One region of the Streptomyces sp. NPDC047869 genome, then DNA from elsewhere that is predicted to be linked to it. Evidence: riboswitches for the same ligand, from Rfam matches in the RefSeq annotation. Region 1 holds a riboswitch; each other region holds the start of a gene.

What was found. A riboswitch is a leader RNA that binds a small molecule or an ion and turns the genes downstream of it on or off. The one in region 1 is predicted to bind cyclic di-AMP.
Region 2: another riboswitch for cyclic di-AMP. It lies ahead of AB0924_RS33925 (M23 family metallopeptidase); the one in region 1 lies ahead of AB0924_RS10425 (transglycosylase family protein).
Region 3: another riboswitch for cyclic di-AMP. It lies ahead of AB0924_RS18675 (C40 family peptidase); the one in region 1 lies ahead of AB0924_RS10425 (transglycosylase family protein).

The regions. Positions count from the first base shown of each region.
Region 1 is NZ_JBEYRK010000006.1:84,910-89,219, reverse strand. It holds gene AB0924_RS10435 (cytochrome P450) at 1-636, shown strand, start outside; gene AB0924_RS10430 (transglycosylase family protein) at 785-1,837, shown strand; cyclic di-AMP (ydaO/yuaA leader) riboswitch at 2,014-2,186, shown strand; gene AB0924_RS10425 (transglycosylase family protein) at 2,191-2,883, shown strand; gene eno (phosphopyruvate hydratase) at 3,224-4,310, shown strand, end outside.
Region 2 is NZ_JBEYRK010000039.1:15,191-19,500, forward strand. It holds gene AB0924_RS33915 (HPr family phosphocarrier protein) at 84-365, shown strand; gene AB0924_RS33920 (GntR family transcriptional regulator) at 515-1,210, opposite strand; gene AB0924_RS33925 (M23 family metallopeptidase) at 1,412-2,167, opposite strand; cyclic di-AMP (ydaO/yuaA leader) riboswitch at 2,180-2,343, opposite strand; gene AB0924_RS33930 (pitrilysin family protein) at 2,589-3,977, opposite strand; gene AB0924_RS33935 (pitrilysin family protein) at 3,974-4,310, opposite strand, start outside.
Region 3 is NZ_JBEYRK010000013.1:51,495-55,804, forward strand. It holds gene AB0924_RS18665 (ATP-dependent Clp protease proteolytic subunit) at 76-714, shown strand; gene AB0924_RS18670 (hypothetical protein) at 722-1,030, shown strand; cyclic di-AMP (ydaO/yuaA leader) riboswitch at 1,372-1,595, shown strand; gene AB0924_RS18675 (C40 family peptidase) at 1,599-2,072, shown strand; gene AB0924_RS18680 (ATP-binding protein) at 2,265-2,723, opposite strand; gene AB0924_RS18685 (helix-turn-helix transcriptional regulator) at 2,935-3,795, shown strand; gene AB0924_RS18690 (DUF397 domain-containing protein) at 3,805-4,029, shown strand; gene AB0924_RS18695 (8-amino-7-oxononanoate synthase) at 4,125-4,310, opposite strand, start outside.

The DNA of each region.
Region 1 (4,310 bases):
CCGGGCGAGGACCTGATCTCCGGCCTGATCCGCGCCTCCGACCACGGTGAGCACCTCACCGAGAACGAGGCCGCCGCGATGGCCTTCATCCTTCTGTTCGCCGGCTTCGAGACGACCGTCAACCTCATCGGCAACGGTACCTACGCCCTGCTCAACCACCCGGAGCAGCGCCACCGGCTGCAGGACTCCCTCGCCCGCGGCGAACAGGGTCTGCTGGAGACCGGTATCGAGGAACTGCTCCGCTACGACGGCCCGGTCGAGCTGGCCACCTGGCGGTTCGCCACCGGGCCGCTGACCCTCGGCGGGCAGGAGATCGCGGCCGGCGACCCGGTGCTCGTCGTCCTCGCCGCCGCCGACCGGGACCCGGAGCGGTTCGCCGGTCCCGACGTCCTCGACCTCGCCCGCGGGGACAACCAGCACCTTGGCTACGGCCACGGCATCCACTACTGCCTCGGCGCCCCGCTCGCCCGGCTGGAGGGCCGGACCGCGCTCGCCACGCTCCTCACCCGCCTCCCCGACCTGCGGCTCGCGGCCGATCCGGCCGACCTGCGCTGGCGCGGCGGGCTCATCATGCGCGGGCTGCGCACCCTGCCCGTGGAGTTCACCCCGGCCAAGGAACAGCCCGTACAACCGTAAACATGACGGGCGTTCAACTTTGTGATCTTCATGTGATCTGTGCGGCATGAACTTGTGACAAGTGATCGTGTGCCTATACGTTCACCCATCAACGCGGCCCGAGCATTGGGTGCCGCGTCGCTCCCGCTGTCGCACGAAAGGCTTCCGCATGCTCTCCGGGAACGGTCGTCACCGTCGCCCCCGTCAGGCTCCGGCTCTTCTCGTCGCGGCCGGAGTGACCGGCTCCGCCATCGCCATCCCGCTCCTAGGTGCCGCTAGCGCCAACGCGGCCGACGGCACGACCTGGGACAAGGTCGCCGAGTGCGAGAGCGGCGGCTCGTGGAGCGCCGACACGGGCAACGGGTACTACGGCGGACTGCAGATCTCCCAGGACGACTGGAACGCCTACGGCGGCACCAAGTACGCCGCCACCGCCGACCTGGCGAGCCGTTCCCAGCAGATCGCCGTCGCCGAGAAGATCCTCGCCGACAAGGGCACCACGCCCTGGACCACCTGTGCCCTGCTCTCCGGCCTGACCTCCGACTCCGGGTCCCTGGACGTCGACACGGGCGTCGGAGGCTCCGGGAAGTCCGGCTCGGACCATGGCGGGTCCGGCGACTCCTCCGGCTCCACGGACTCGTCCGATTCCGCCGGTGATCCCGACTCGTCCGGTCTGCCGGATTCCACCTCCTCGCCCGACTCCTCCGACTCCGGCTCCGACTCTTCCTCGGGCTCGGCCGGCAAGTCGTCCCCGGGCGCGGGCAAGAGTGCCGGCTCCAAGGGGTCGGACACGGGCACGGGCACTCCCGAGTCCGACGAATCCACCTCGCCGCGCGCCGAGGAGTCACAGGGGAGCGAGTCCGCGACCCCGGACCCGGTCGTGGAAGACTCGGACAATTCATTGCAGACCGGCGGTTCTTGGAGCCTCGTCGACACCGGAGCACTCAGCAGTGGCGGACGTCACCGCGGCGGCAGTGCGGACGAAAGCGTGACAAACGGTCAGAGCGCCTCCTCGTCGGGGAAGCACGCCTCCCGCGGGACGGACACCTACACCGTGCATGAGGGCGACACCCTCGCCTCCATCGCCGACTCCCTTGACGTGGACGGCGGATGGCACGAGCTGTACGCCCGGAACAAGAAGGCCATCGGTACCGACCCGAACCACATCTCCGCCGGTCAGACCCTGGAAGTCGGTAGCGAAACGGGCCAAAAGCAGCGGTAGTTGACGACCGGATTGGGCATTGATGTCCGCTTCGGTGAAAGTGTGGGATGAGTCTCAGAAGCCCTGATCGTCTTTGAAATTCCCTCGATCGCGTGTCTACGGTCGTGACCGCTCGTCACCACGAGCCCCGGCTGTCGCAACGCCGAATCCTGCCAGCGGCCGCCCGGGAACAGTCGTCGCGTAAAGCGCCGTAGGCAGGAGCGGGGGACCCAAGGTAAGTGCCGGAACCAGCGGTCGCGCTGGAACCGGCTAGGGGTGGAGCCGCGGCCCGTGAAAGCGGGCCCGCGGCCGGGCAACTCAACCGGCCCGAACCCGACAGCTCACCTCGCAGGCGTCGGTGAGGGGATCCATCCATGCTGTTCTCCAGCAAGGGCAAGCACCGTCGTCCGTCCAAGGCCACCCGTGCCATCGCGCTCGCCGGTGTTACCGGCGCCGCCGTCGCCGCCCCGCTGATGGCGGCCGGCAACGCCTCCGCCGCCACCACCTCCGAGTGGGACGCGGTCGCCCAGTGCGAGTCCGGTGGCAACTGGTCCATCAACACCGGCAACGGCTACTACGGCGGTCTGCAGTTCTCCGCCTCCACCTGGGCCGCCTACGGCGGCACGCAGTACGCCGGCCAGGCCAACCAGGCCTCCAAGGCCCAGCAGATAGCCGTCGCCGAGAAGGTCCTCGCCGCCCAGGGCAAGGGCGCCTGGCCGGTGTGCGGCAAGGGCCTGTCGAGCACCCCCTACAGCGGCTCCGCCCCGAGCGGCTCCTCCAAGAGCACCTCCTCGGGCAGCACCGCCACCCGCGCCGGCGACCAGCAGGCCGCCTCCCGTTCCAGCGAGCGTCCGGCCGCGAGCGCGAAGAAGACCGTCACCACCCCGACCGGTAAGAAGGTCAAGAAGGGCGACGGCGAGTACAAGGTGGTCAAGGGCGACACCCTCGGCACCATCGCCGAGAAGCACAAGGTCGACGGCGGCTGGCAGAAGCTCTTCAAGCTGAACAAGGACATCGTCCAGGACGCCGACCTCATCTACCCGGGCCAGCAGCTGCACCTGAAGTGACGCCTGGCTCCGACCGGAACCACAGTGCCCTCACAAGGCCGTCCCCCAAGCTGAAGGCCTCGTGAGGGCCATTCCTCCCGTCCCCCACGGGCTCCCCGCCCCGGTGCGTGTTCCCCCGTACGCACCGGGGCGGGGCTGTGTTTTTTCCCGCCCCCTTCCCCCATTGGTTCGCGGAACCTCACCGAACCGCTTTGTTCCGGACAGGAACAATGGGTACCGTCTCTCTGTCCACGGGACGGTCGGTCGGTGGCCGACGCCCCTTGGACGGTTAGGCTCTAGTCGCAAGGCAGAGCCGAAAGGCACCCCGCCCCGCACTTCCAGCGTCACATCCATGAAGGAGATGCTCGTGCCGTCCATCGACGTCGTCGTAGCCCGGGAAATCCTGGACTCCCGAGGCAACCCCACGGTCGAGGTCGAGGTCGGCCTCGACGACGGCAGCACGGGTCGTGCCGCCGTGCCGTCCGGTGCCTCCACCGGTGCCTTCGAGGCCATCGAGCTCCGTGACGGCGACCCCAACCGCTACCAGGGCAAGGGCGTCGAGAAGGCCGTCCTCGCCGTCATCGAGCAGATCGGCCCGGAGCTGGTCGGCTACGACGCCACCGAGCAGCGCCTGATCGACCAGGCCATGTTCGACCTGGACGCCACCGACAACAAGGGCTCGCTCGGCGCCAACGCCATCCTCGGCGTCTCCCTCGCCGTCGCGCACGCCGCCTCCGAGGCCAGCGACCTGCCGCTGTTCCGCTACCTGGGCGGCCCGAACGCGCACCTGCTGCCGGTGCCGATGATGAACATCCTGAACGGCGGCTCGCACGCCGACTCCAACGTGGACATCCAGGAGTTCATGATCGCTCCGATCGGCGCGGAGTCCTTCTCCGAGGCCCTGCGCTGGGGCACCGAGGTCTACCACACGCTGAAGAAGGTCCTGAAGAGCAAGGGCCTGTCCACCGGCCTCGGCGACGAGGGCGGGTTCGCCCCGAACCTCGGCTCCAACCGCGAGGCCCTCGACCTCATCCTCGAGGCCATCAAGGAAGCCGGCTACGCGCCCGGCGAGCAGATCGCCCTCGCGCTCGACGTCGCCGCCTCCGAGTTCTACAAGGACGGCAAGTACCTCTTCGAGGGCAAGGACCGCTCCGCCGCCGAGATGACGGAGTACTACGAGGAGCTCGTCGCGGCCTACCCGCTCGTCTCCATCGAGGACCCGCTGTTCGAGGACGACTGGGCCGGCTGGAAGATCATCACCGACAAGCTCGGCGACAAGGTCCAGCTCGTCGGCGACGACCTGTTCGTCACCAACCCCGAGCGCCTCGCCCGCGGCATCGACGAGGGTGCCGCCAACGCCCTGCTGGTCAAGGTGAACCAGATCGGCTCGCTCACCGAGACCCTGGACGCCGTCGAGCTGGCCCAGCGCAACGGCTTCAAGTGCATGA
Region 2 (4,310 bases), on a different contig from region 1:
GCGGGACGCAGGACCGCCCGGGGCACGCTTCACCGTATGGGAAACTGGTCTAGACAACCCTGAACACCGAAGGGCAGCAACACATGGCTGAGCGCCGCGTCAACATCGGCTGGGCCGAGGGCCTCCACGCCCGCCCCGCCTCCATCTTCGTCCGAGCCGCCACGGCCACAGGCGTCCCGGTGACGATCGCCAAGGCCGGGGGCAACCCCGTCAACGCGGCCTCCATGCTGGCCGTCCTGGGTCTGGGCGCCCAGGGCGGCGAGGAGATCGTCCTCGCCTCCGACGCCGAGGGCGCGGACATCGCCCTGGACCGTCTGGCCAAGCTGGTCGCCGAGGGGCTCGAGGAACTGCCCGAGACGGTCTGAGCGCCGGCTCAGGAGAAACATCGGAGCCGTGCCACCCTTTTCGGGCGGCACGGCTCCGGTGTTTCACCGGCAATTCTGATGCGCGGGAAATCCGGGCAGCGAAAATACCCCGCCCCGAAATTCCCTCTTCTTTGTATACGGTGCCCGTGTTAATTACGCGGGCCCGACATGTTTACAACGTGTTGCGAAGTCCTCACACGGTCCGGGCGGCCCTCGCCGCCGGAAAAGCGCAACCGGTGCGCGGCCGTCGCGCGCTCGGTGTGCAGCGCCGTGACGGCACGCGCGCGTTCGCCGTCGCCACGCGCCACCGCGTCCACGATCGCGCCGTGCTCGGCCCAGGAGTCCACCGGGCTCGGCGGGGCCACCACCGCGTACATCCAGGCGATCTTGTGCCGGAGCTGGGTCAGCATCGACGTCAGCGAGGGGCTGCCGGACGCCTGGGAGAGCGTCTCGTGGAACCAGCCCCCCAGCGCGCGCAGATCCTCGCTGTTGCCCCTCCTGGCCCGCTCCTGCCCCAGCCTGACCAGGCCGCGCAGCACCTTCAGATGGGCCTCGGTACGCCGCTGCGCGGCCCGGGCAGCGCCGAGCGGCTCCAGGAGCATGCGCATCTCCAGCAGGTCGGCGGCCTCCTGCTCGGTCGGCTCGGCCACGCACGCGCCGGCGTGCCGCCGGGTCACCACGAAGCCCTCCGCCTCCAGGGTGCGCAGCGCCTCACGGACGGGGACGCGCGAGACGCCGTAGCGGCGGGCCAGGACTTCCTCGGTGAGCCGGCCGCCTCGCTCATGGACACCCGCGACGATGTCGTCCCGGATCGCCGTGCACACCGAGTGCGCCGGAATACGCATGACCGACCTCCGCCTTGATCCCCATGAAACGCCGACGATGGACGTGTTGATCCGTGACTCTATTCCAAGGGAGGGGAATTTCCGACGGCGGGTCGGAATCCATGCATATTTTTTGGCCGACCGTGCCGTCGCGCATCACCGAAAACCGCGAAAGCCCCGGCTCGGTGAGCCGGGGCTTTCGGATGTCCGCGCGGGACGGGGTCAGACGTGCACGCCGTGCTTGCGGAGGTAGGCGATGGGGTCGACGTCCGAGCCGTAGTCGGGGGAGGTACGGGCCTCGAAGTGGAGGTGCGGGCCGGTGACGTTGCCGGTCGCGCCGGACAGGCCGATCTGCTGGCCCGGAATCACCTTCTGGCCCACCGTGACGCCGATGGACGACAGGTGGCCGTACTGGGTGTACATGCCGTCGGCCATCCGGATCACGATCTCGTTGCCGTACGCCCCGCCCCAGCCGGTGGAGACGACGGTGCCGGCGCCGACCGCGTGCACCGAGGTGCCGCTGGCGGCGTGGAAGTCGATGCCCGTGTGCGAGCCGGAGGACCACAGGGAGCTGCTGGCCTGGTAGGCCGTGGAGACGTACGAGTGCACGATCGGGGCGACGAAGGCGTTCAGGCGCTTGCGCTCGGCCTCACGGGCGGCGCGCGCCGCGGCCTCGCGTTCCTTCTTCGCCTCGGCGGCGGCCGCCTTGGCGGCGGCCTCCTCGGCCGCCTGCCGCTCGGCGGCCTGGGTCTGAGCGGCGGCCTGCTCGGCGATCTGCTCGGCGACGTCGTCGCTCACACTGATCACCGGCGTGAGGCCGGTCTGCTCGACGGGCTTCTCCGCGGCGAGCGCCGGGGACGCCGCGAGGGTGCCGATGACACCGGTGGTGGTGAGGGCTGCGACACCCGCCGCCTGAGCGGTGGTGCGCTTGACGCGGCCGGGCTTGCGGTGCTTCCCGGAGGCGCACATGAACGCCATGAAGTGGCTGGTCCTTTCCTTCCCTCTCGCCTACCGGGTTAGCTGACGGGTTCGGAGCAGGAAGGTCTCCTACGGACCCCCTCGCTCACGCGCGGGCGTCCGATTCACCCCAGGGACTGCGATGGGTCCCCGGCTCCCCTGGCTCGCGCCGTACGGGGACTCGGCGATGGCTGTCCGGTGCCGCGGGCGCGGCGCACTGCCTGACGGACAGCCCGGAAGACGCTAAGCGGGCCGGTCTCCGGCGCCCAAACGAATCCGTGATTTTGTAGCGCATCCCACAGGGCAGACAGGCAACCTCTGCCCCAATTCGGACATCTGAACAAGGACGGCTCACCCGTTTCGGGAAGGACCGCACACACGAAGGGGACCTGACGGCCCGTCGGCCGCGAGGTCCCCACGCGCGTGTGACGCCGTCCGGCCGCTACTCGGCGGCGACGACGGTGACTTCGCCGATGCCGAGCGCCTCCACGGGCTCCTTGATCTGCGCCGCGTCACCGACGAGGACCGTCACCAGGCCGTCCACCGGGAAGGCGCTGACGACCGCCGCGGTGGCCTCCACGGTGCCGGTGGCCGCGAGCTGCTGATACAGCGTCGCCTGGAAGTCGTCGGGCAGGTGCTGCTCGACCTGGTCGGCCAGCGTGCTCGCGACGGCCGCCGCGGTCTCGTACTTCAGTGGCGCCACCCCGACCAGGTTCTGCACGGCGACGTCCCGCTCGGCGTCGGTCAGGCCCTCGGCCGCGAGGGTGCGCAGCACCTTCCACAGGTCGTCGAGCGCCGGGCCGGTGTTCGGGGTGTCCACGGAACCGCTGATGGCGAGCATCGCGGCGCCGGTGCCGTCCGGGGCGGACCGCAGGACCTGCCCGAAGGCGCGCACGCCGTAGGTGTAGCCCTTCTCCTCGCGCAGGACGCGGTCCAGGCGGGAGGTGAGCGTGCCGCCGAGGCAGTAGGTGCCGAGCACCTGGGCGGGCCACACCCGGTCGTGCCGGTCGGGGCCGATCCGGCCGATGAGGAGCTGCGTCTGGACGGCGCCGGGCCGGTCGACGATGACGACCCGGCCGGTGTCGTCGGCGGTCACCGGCGGCACCGGGCGCGGCTCGGCGGGGGTGCCGGTCCAGGCGCCCAGGGTGTCGGCGAGCAGGGCGTCCAGGTCGGTGCCGGTGAGGTCGCCGACCACGACCGCGGTCGCGGTCGCGGGACGCACATGCCGGTCGTAGAAGGCACGTACCGCGGCCGCGTCGATCTTCTCGACCGTCTCCTCGGTGCCCTGGCGCGGACGCGACATGCGCGCGGTGGCCGGGAACAGCTCCTTGGAGAGCTCCTTGGCGGCACGGCGGGAGGGGTTGGCCAGCTCGTGCGGGATCTCGTCCAACCGGTTGCGCACCAGCCGCTCGACCTCGCTCTCCGCGAAGGCGGGAGCGCGCAGGGCGTCCGCGAGCAGGCCGAGGCCCTTGGCCAGGCGGGAGGCGGGCACCTCGAGGCTGAGCCGGACGCCGGGGTGGTCGGCGTGCGCGTCGAGCGTGGCGCCGGCCCGCTCCAGCTCGGCGGCGTAGTCCTCGGCCGAGTGCTTGTCGGTGCCCTCGGAGAAGGCCCGCGCCATGATCGTGGCGAGGCCGTCCAGGCCGGACGGCTCGGCGTCCAGGGGCGCGTCGAGCAGCACCTCCACGGCGACGACCTGCTGGCCGGGGCGGTGGCAGCGCAGCACGGTCAGGCCGTTGTCCAGCGTGTCGCGCTCGGGGGCCGGGAACGCCCAGGGTTTGGCCTCGCCCGGCTGCGGCTGGGGGTGGAAGTCCATCGGGGCGAGCTCGCTCACTTGGCCGTCTCCTCGTTGTCGTGTCGGGCCTCAACGGTCGCTTCGGCCTCCGGGTCCTCGGGGACGTCGGCGTCCTCGACGGTCTCCGGGGACTTGGGCTCGTACACGAGGACCGCGCGGTTGTCCGGGCGCAGGCGGGCCTTGGCCACCTCCTGGACCTGCTCGGGGGTCACCTGCAGTACGCGCTCGACGGCCGTCAGGGCGAGCTGCGGGTCGCCGAACAGGACGGTGAACCGGCACAGTTCGTCGGCGCGGCCGGCGACGGTGCCGAGCCGGTCCAGCCACTCGCGCTCCAACTGGGCCTGGGCGCGCTCCATCTCCTCGGGCGTGGGG
Region 3 (4,310 bases), on a different contig from region 1:
AACGTCACGTACTTCCTGTACATTTTGTACAGACGCGGGGCCGCTGGAGGCCCCGTCGCGAGGAGGGGTACGTCCATGGCACGACCGTCCGCCCGCCACGTCCTGCCCGAGTTCACCGAGCGCACGGACACGGGCCGGGACCGCACGCTCGATCCCTACTCGAAGCTGTTCGAGAACCGGGTCGTCTTCCTCGGGTCAGCTCTCGACGACGCCGCGGCGACCGATGTGATCAGCCAGTTCATGCAACTCGAACACACCGCGCCGGACCGGGACATCACGCTGTACCTCAACTGCCCGGGCGGCTCGTTCGGCGCCATGACCGCCGTCTACGACACGATGCGCTACGTCCGCTGCGACGTGGAGACCTACTGCCTGGGCCAGGCCGCCTCCGCCGCCGCGGTCCTGCTCGCGGCCGGCGCCCCGGGCAAGCGCTTCATCCTGCCGGGCGCGCGCGTGGTGCTCGAGCAGCCCGCGCTGCCCGAACCGGCCCAGGGACAGCCGAGCGACCTCCTCATCCAGGCCGGGGAGCTGACCCGGATGCGGGCGCTGATGGAGGAGATGCTGGTCCGGCACACCGGGCGCACGCCGGAGCAGGTCGGCCAGGACCTGGAGCGGGATCTGGTGCTGGACGCGCGGGGCGCGCTGGCGTACGGACTGGTGGACGGTGTCGTCCCGAGCCGCAAGACCGCCCCCGGCGCCGAGCGGGCGGAGTGACCCGCCGATGCTGCCGCCGGAGCTTCCGCCGCTGCCCGCGCTGACCAGGGCCGAGGGCGAGCTGATCGACCGTTACCTGGAGGCGGTCGACCTGCTCGGCCGGATCAACCCGGCGCGGCCGGGAGACACCTACAGCGGGCTGCGCGCGGCGCAGGCCCTGGTGCGCAAGGCGGCCGAGCTGCGCGACGCGCTCGCCCTGATGCACCGGCGGGGCGAGGCGGAGCTGCACGGGGACACGCTGGCACGGGCGCTGCGGGTGCTCGACGGTGAGCGCCGTACCGCGCGCGTCGTGCTCCCGCCCGATTGCGTGGGCTGACCCGGACGCCGGTTCCCGCGCCGGGTGGACCCGATCGTCGACGGTCCGCCCGGCGTGGAGTTGAAACGGCCCGAACGACGTACCCCCGGCCGGAGTATCTCCAGGCTGTTTTTCTGACCCTCCGACTTGCGCGATCGGCGGATCAAGGACGTGCGCGGAGGTGCTTCTTCCCAGGTCCGGGGCTACGTCCGGGAGTTGACGGCAACTCGAACAGAGCAGTGTCCACCCGAACGGGTGAGTGGTGAGTAACGCCACAAATCCCCGGTTCCGTTGGGATTTTCGGACACCTGTGAGTGAAGATCCCTGTCTGACGACAAGCCCCCGCCACCGCGGCGGGGCGATCCGTGCGGACGCCGAGTCCTGCCGCCGCCCGGATGACCGGTCGACAGGAGTGGATCGGCAGGAGTGGAGGACCCAGGCAAGACGGGTCGCCGGGACGGACGTTCGTCGCAGACGGACGGTCGTGCCGAGCAGCCCTTGGGGTGAAGCCGCGGCAACGCGGCCGGGCCACTTCGCCAGCCCGAATCCGACAGGTCATCCTTCACAGGCGGCTGACGAAGGGTTGCGCATGACTGCGCTGAATCGTGTCCCGTCGATGATGGCCCGGGCCGGTACGGCCTCGGCTCTTACGCTTGCAGCGGTGGGCGGCTCCATCGCCGTGCCCGGCCTGGCCGGCGAGGCCTCGGCCGCCACGCTGGCGACGAAGGCTCTGCACATCGCCGCCTCCAAGAAGGGCTCCCCTTACCAGTACGGGGCAACCGGTCCGCGCCGATTCGACTGCTCGGGTCTGACGCTCTACTCGTTCAAGAAGGCGGGCAAGAAGCTGCCGCGTACGGCAGCCCAGCAGTACAACCGGACCCGGCATATTTCCGCCGGCCACCGCAGGGCCGGTGACCTGGTCTTCTTCCACTCTGGATCCAGCGTTTACCACGTCGGCATCTACGCCGGGAAGGGCAAGATCTGGCACGCCCCGAAGACCGGGGCCGTGGTGCGGCTCGAGAAGATCTGGACACGGAGCGTCTGGTACGGCCGGGTCAGCTGACCCCGCCCCGCCCCTGGAGCGGCTCCAGCAGCAGGGCCGCTCCCCCTGACCGTCGGCGCCGTCCCGGTGCCCGCCTGAAGCACGCGGGCGGCCCCGGGGCGGCGCGGCCGCGTCCGGCTCCGTGGCGAGCCGCCGGGGCGGCCGCAGGGCCGCGCGCCGGGCCGTGGTCCCCCGGCTTCCGCAGTTCCTCTTCTAGGGTTCCTGCTGCCCGGCCGCCGTGAGCTGCTCCCCCTGGGGGGTCCACGGCAGTTCGATCGACACCGTCTTGCCGCCCTCGCGGGTGGGGCGGACGCGGAGTCTGCCGCCGCACTCGGCGGTGAGCCAGCGGATGATGACCATGCCGCGCCCGTTGTCCTGCTGGACGGCGGCGGGCAGTCTCTTCGGAAAGCGCGGATGGCTGTCCGTGACGCCGATGCGCAGGTGTTCGTCACGGTCCAGCGCGATGTCGACCGTGAAGGTGGGTGACTGACCGAAGGTGTGCTGCACGGCGTTGGTGGCGAGTTCGGAGACGATGAGTCGCACGGTGTCGGCCACGTCGGTGTCCGACGGCAGGCCCCACTCCGCGAGGGTGCCCACCACGTAGGAACGGGCCGCGGAGACCGAGGCGGGATCGCTCGGCAGAGTGACGGATGCTTCCAGGTGGTCTGCCATGGCGACGTCGTCCCTTTCCCACGGGACCGCAGTCCGACGAGGAGCGGATGGTTCGAGTACGGTCCCGGACTGGTGCTTCTTCGCCAGACTGCCATCACCGGGCCGGTCAGGGGAGCGATCCACCAAGATATGCATATATCTGTCGCCCGAAGCGGTGAACTCTGCGACGCGAGACCGTATCCGGGCGGCCCGGAAGGAGTAAGGAGTTCCCATGCAGAACGGTCCCGCGGTGCGGCGCCGCAAGCTGGGCGCCGAACTGCGTGCGCTGCGCACCGGGGCCGGGCTCACCAGTGGCGAGGCGGCCCTTCTGGTGGGCTGGCACCAGTCGAAGGTGAGCCGCATCGAGACCGGCGCCAGTGGGGTGAGGCCGGCGGACGTGCGGTTACTCCTCGACGCCTACGACGTCCGGGACCGGCAACTGCGCGACATGCTCCTGATGTTGACGGGCTCGGGGGACGCGGGCGGCCGCAACCGCTGGTGGCACGCGTACCGGGGCGTCCTGCCGCCCACCTACCGCGACTTCATCAGTCTGGAGTCGCAGGCGAGCGGGATGCGCACCCTGGAGACCACGGTGGTTCCCGGCCTTCTGCAGACGCCGGAATACGCTCGCGCGGTGACCCGGGCAGCGGTGGAGGGAGTGGACGAGGAGCGGCTGGACGCCCTGGTGGAGGTGCGGCTGGCGAGGCAGGACGTGCTCCGGTCCGAGCCGCCGCTGGAGCTGACCGCGGTACTGGACGAGGCGGTGCTCAGGCGGGAGGTCGGCGGCCCCGAGGTGATGGCGCGGCAACTGGAACGGCTGATGGAGGCCGCCCGGCTGCCCCAAGTGCGGCTCCAGGTACTGCCGTTCGCGGCGGGGGCGCATGTCGGCCTCACCGGGCCTTTCGTTATCTTCTCATTTCCGCGCACTTCTGATCTGGACGTGGTTGTTCTCGACCAGTTGACGAGTAGCCTCTACCTGGAACGGAAAGAAGACCTCATGGCCTACGCCGAGGCCTTCGACACCCTTCAGTTCCACGCCCTTTCACCCGAGGAATCGTTGGACTACATCGCCGGGATAGGTGACGGCGCGTAAGGAGGCACCATGACAGCACTGCCTCGGAACGTCCCAGCCAGTACCGATCTGCACGACGTGCGGTGGCTGCGCAGCAGCTACAGCACCGGAGCGAACAACTGCGTGGAGACGGCCCGGCCGCACTCCGGCCCGTGGGCCGGACTGCTCGCCGTGCGCGACTCCAAGGCTCCGGCCGGACCCGCGCTGCTCTTCTCCCCCGGGAGCTGGGCGGGCTTCGTGGCAACGCTCCGGTGACCGGGTCGAACCCGACCTGACCACCGGCCGGCGGGCCGACCCCTACTGATCAGATCCGATCACTTTCGCCAGACGTGCGGCCGTGTCACGCCGACTCATGGTCGCGCCTCGCGAATCACACGTACAGCGCGTTCGATCTCGGCCCCGGAGAGGTCCGCACGGGCGGTCAGCCGCAGCCGCGAGATGCCGTCGGGCACGGAAGGAGGACGGAAGCAGCCCACGGCCAGGCCTGCCGTACGGCAGTCGGCCGCCCAGCGCACGGCCTGCTCCGGGGACGGAGC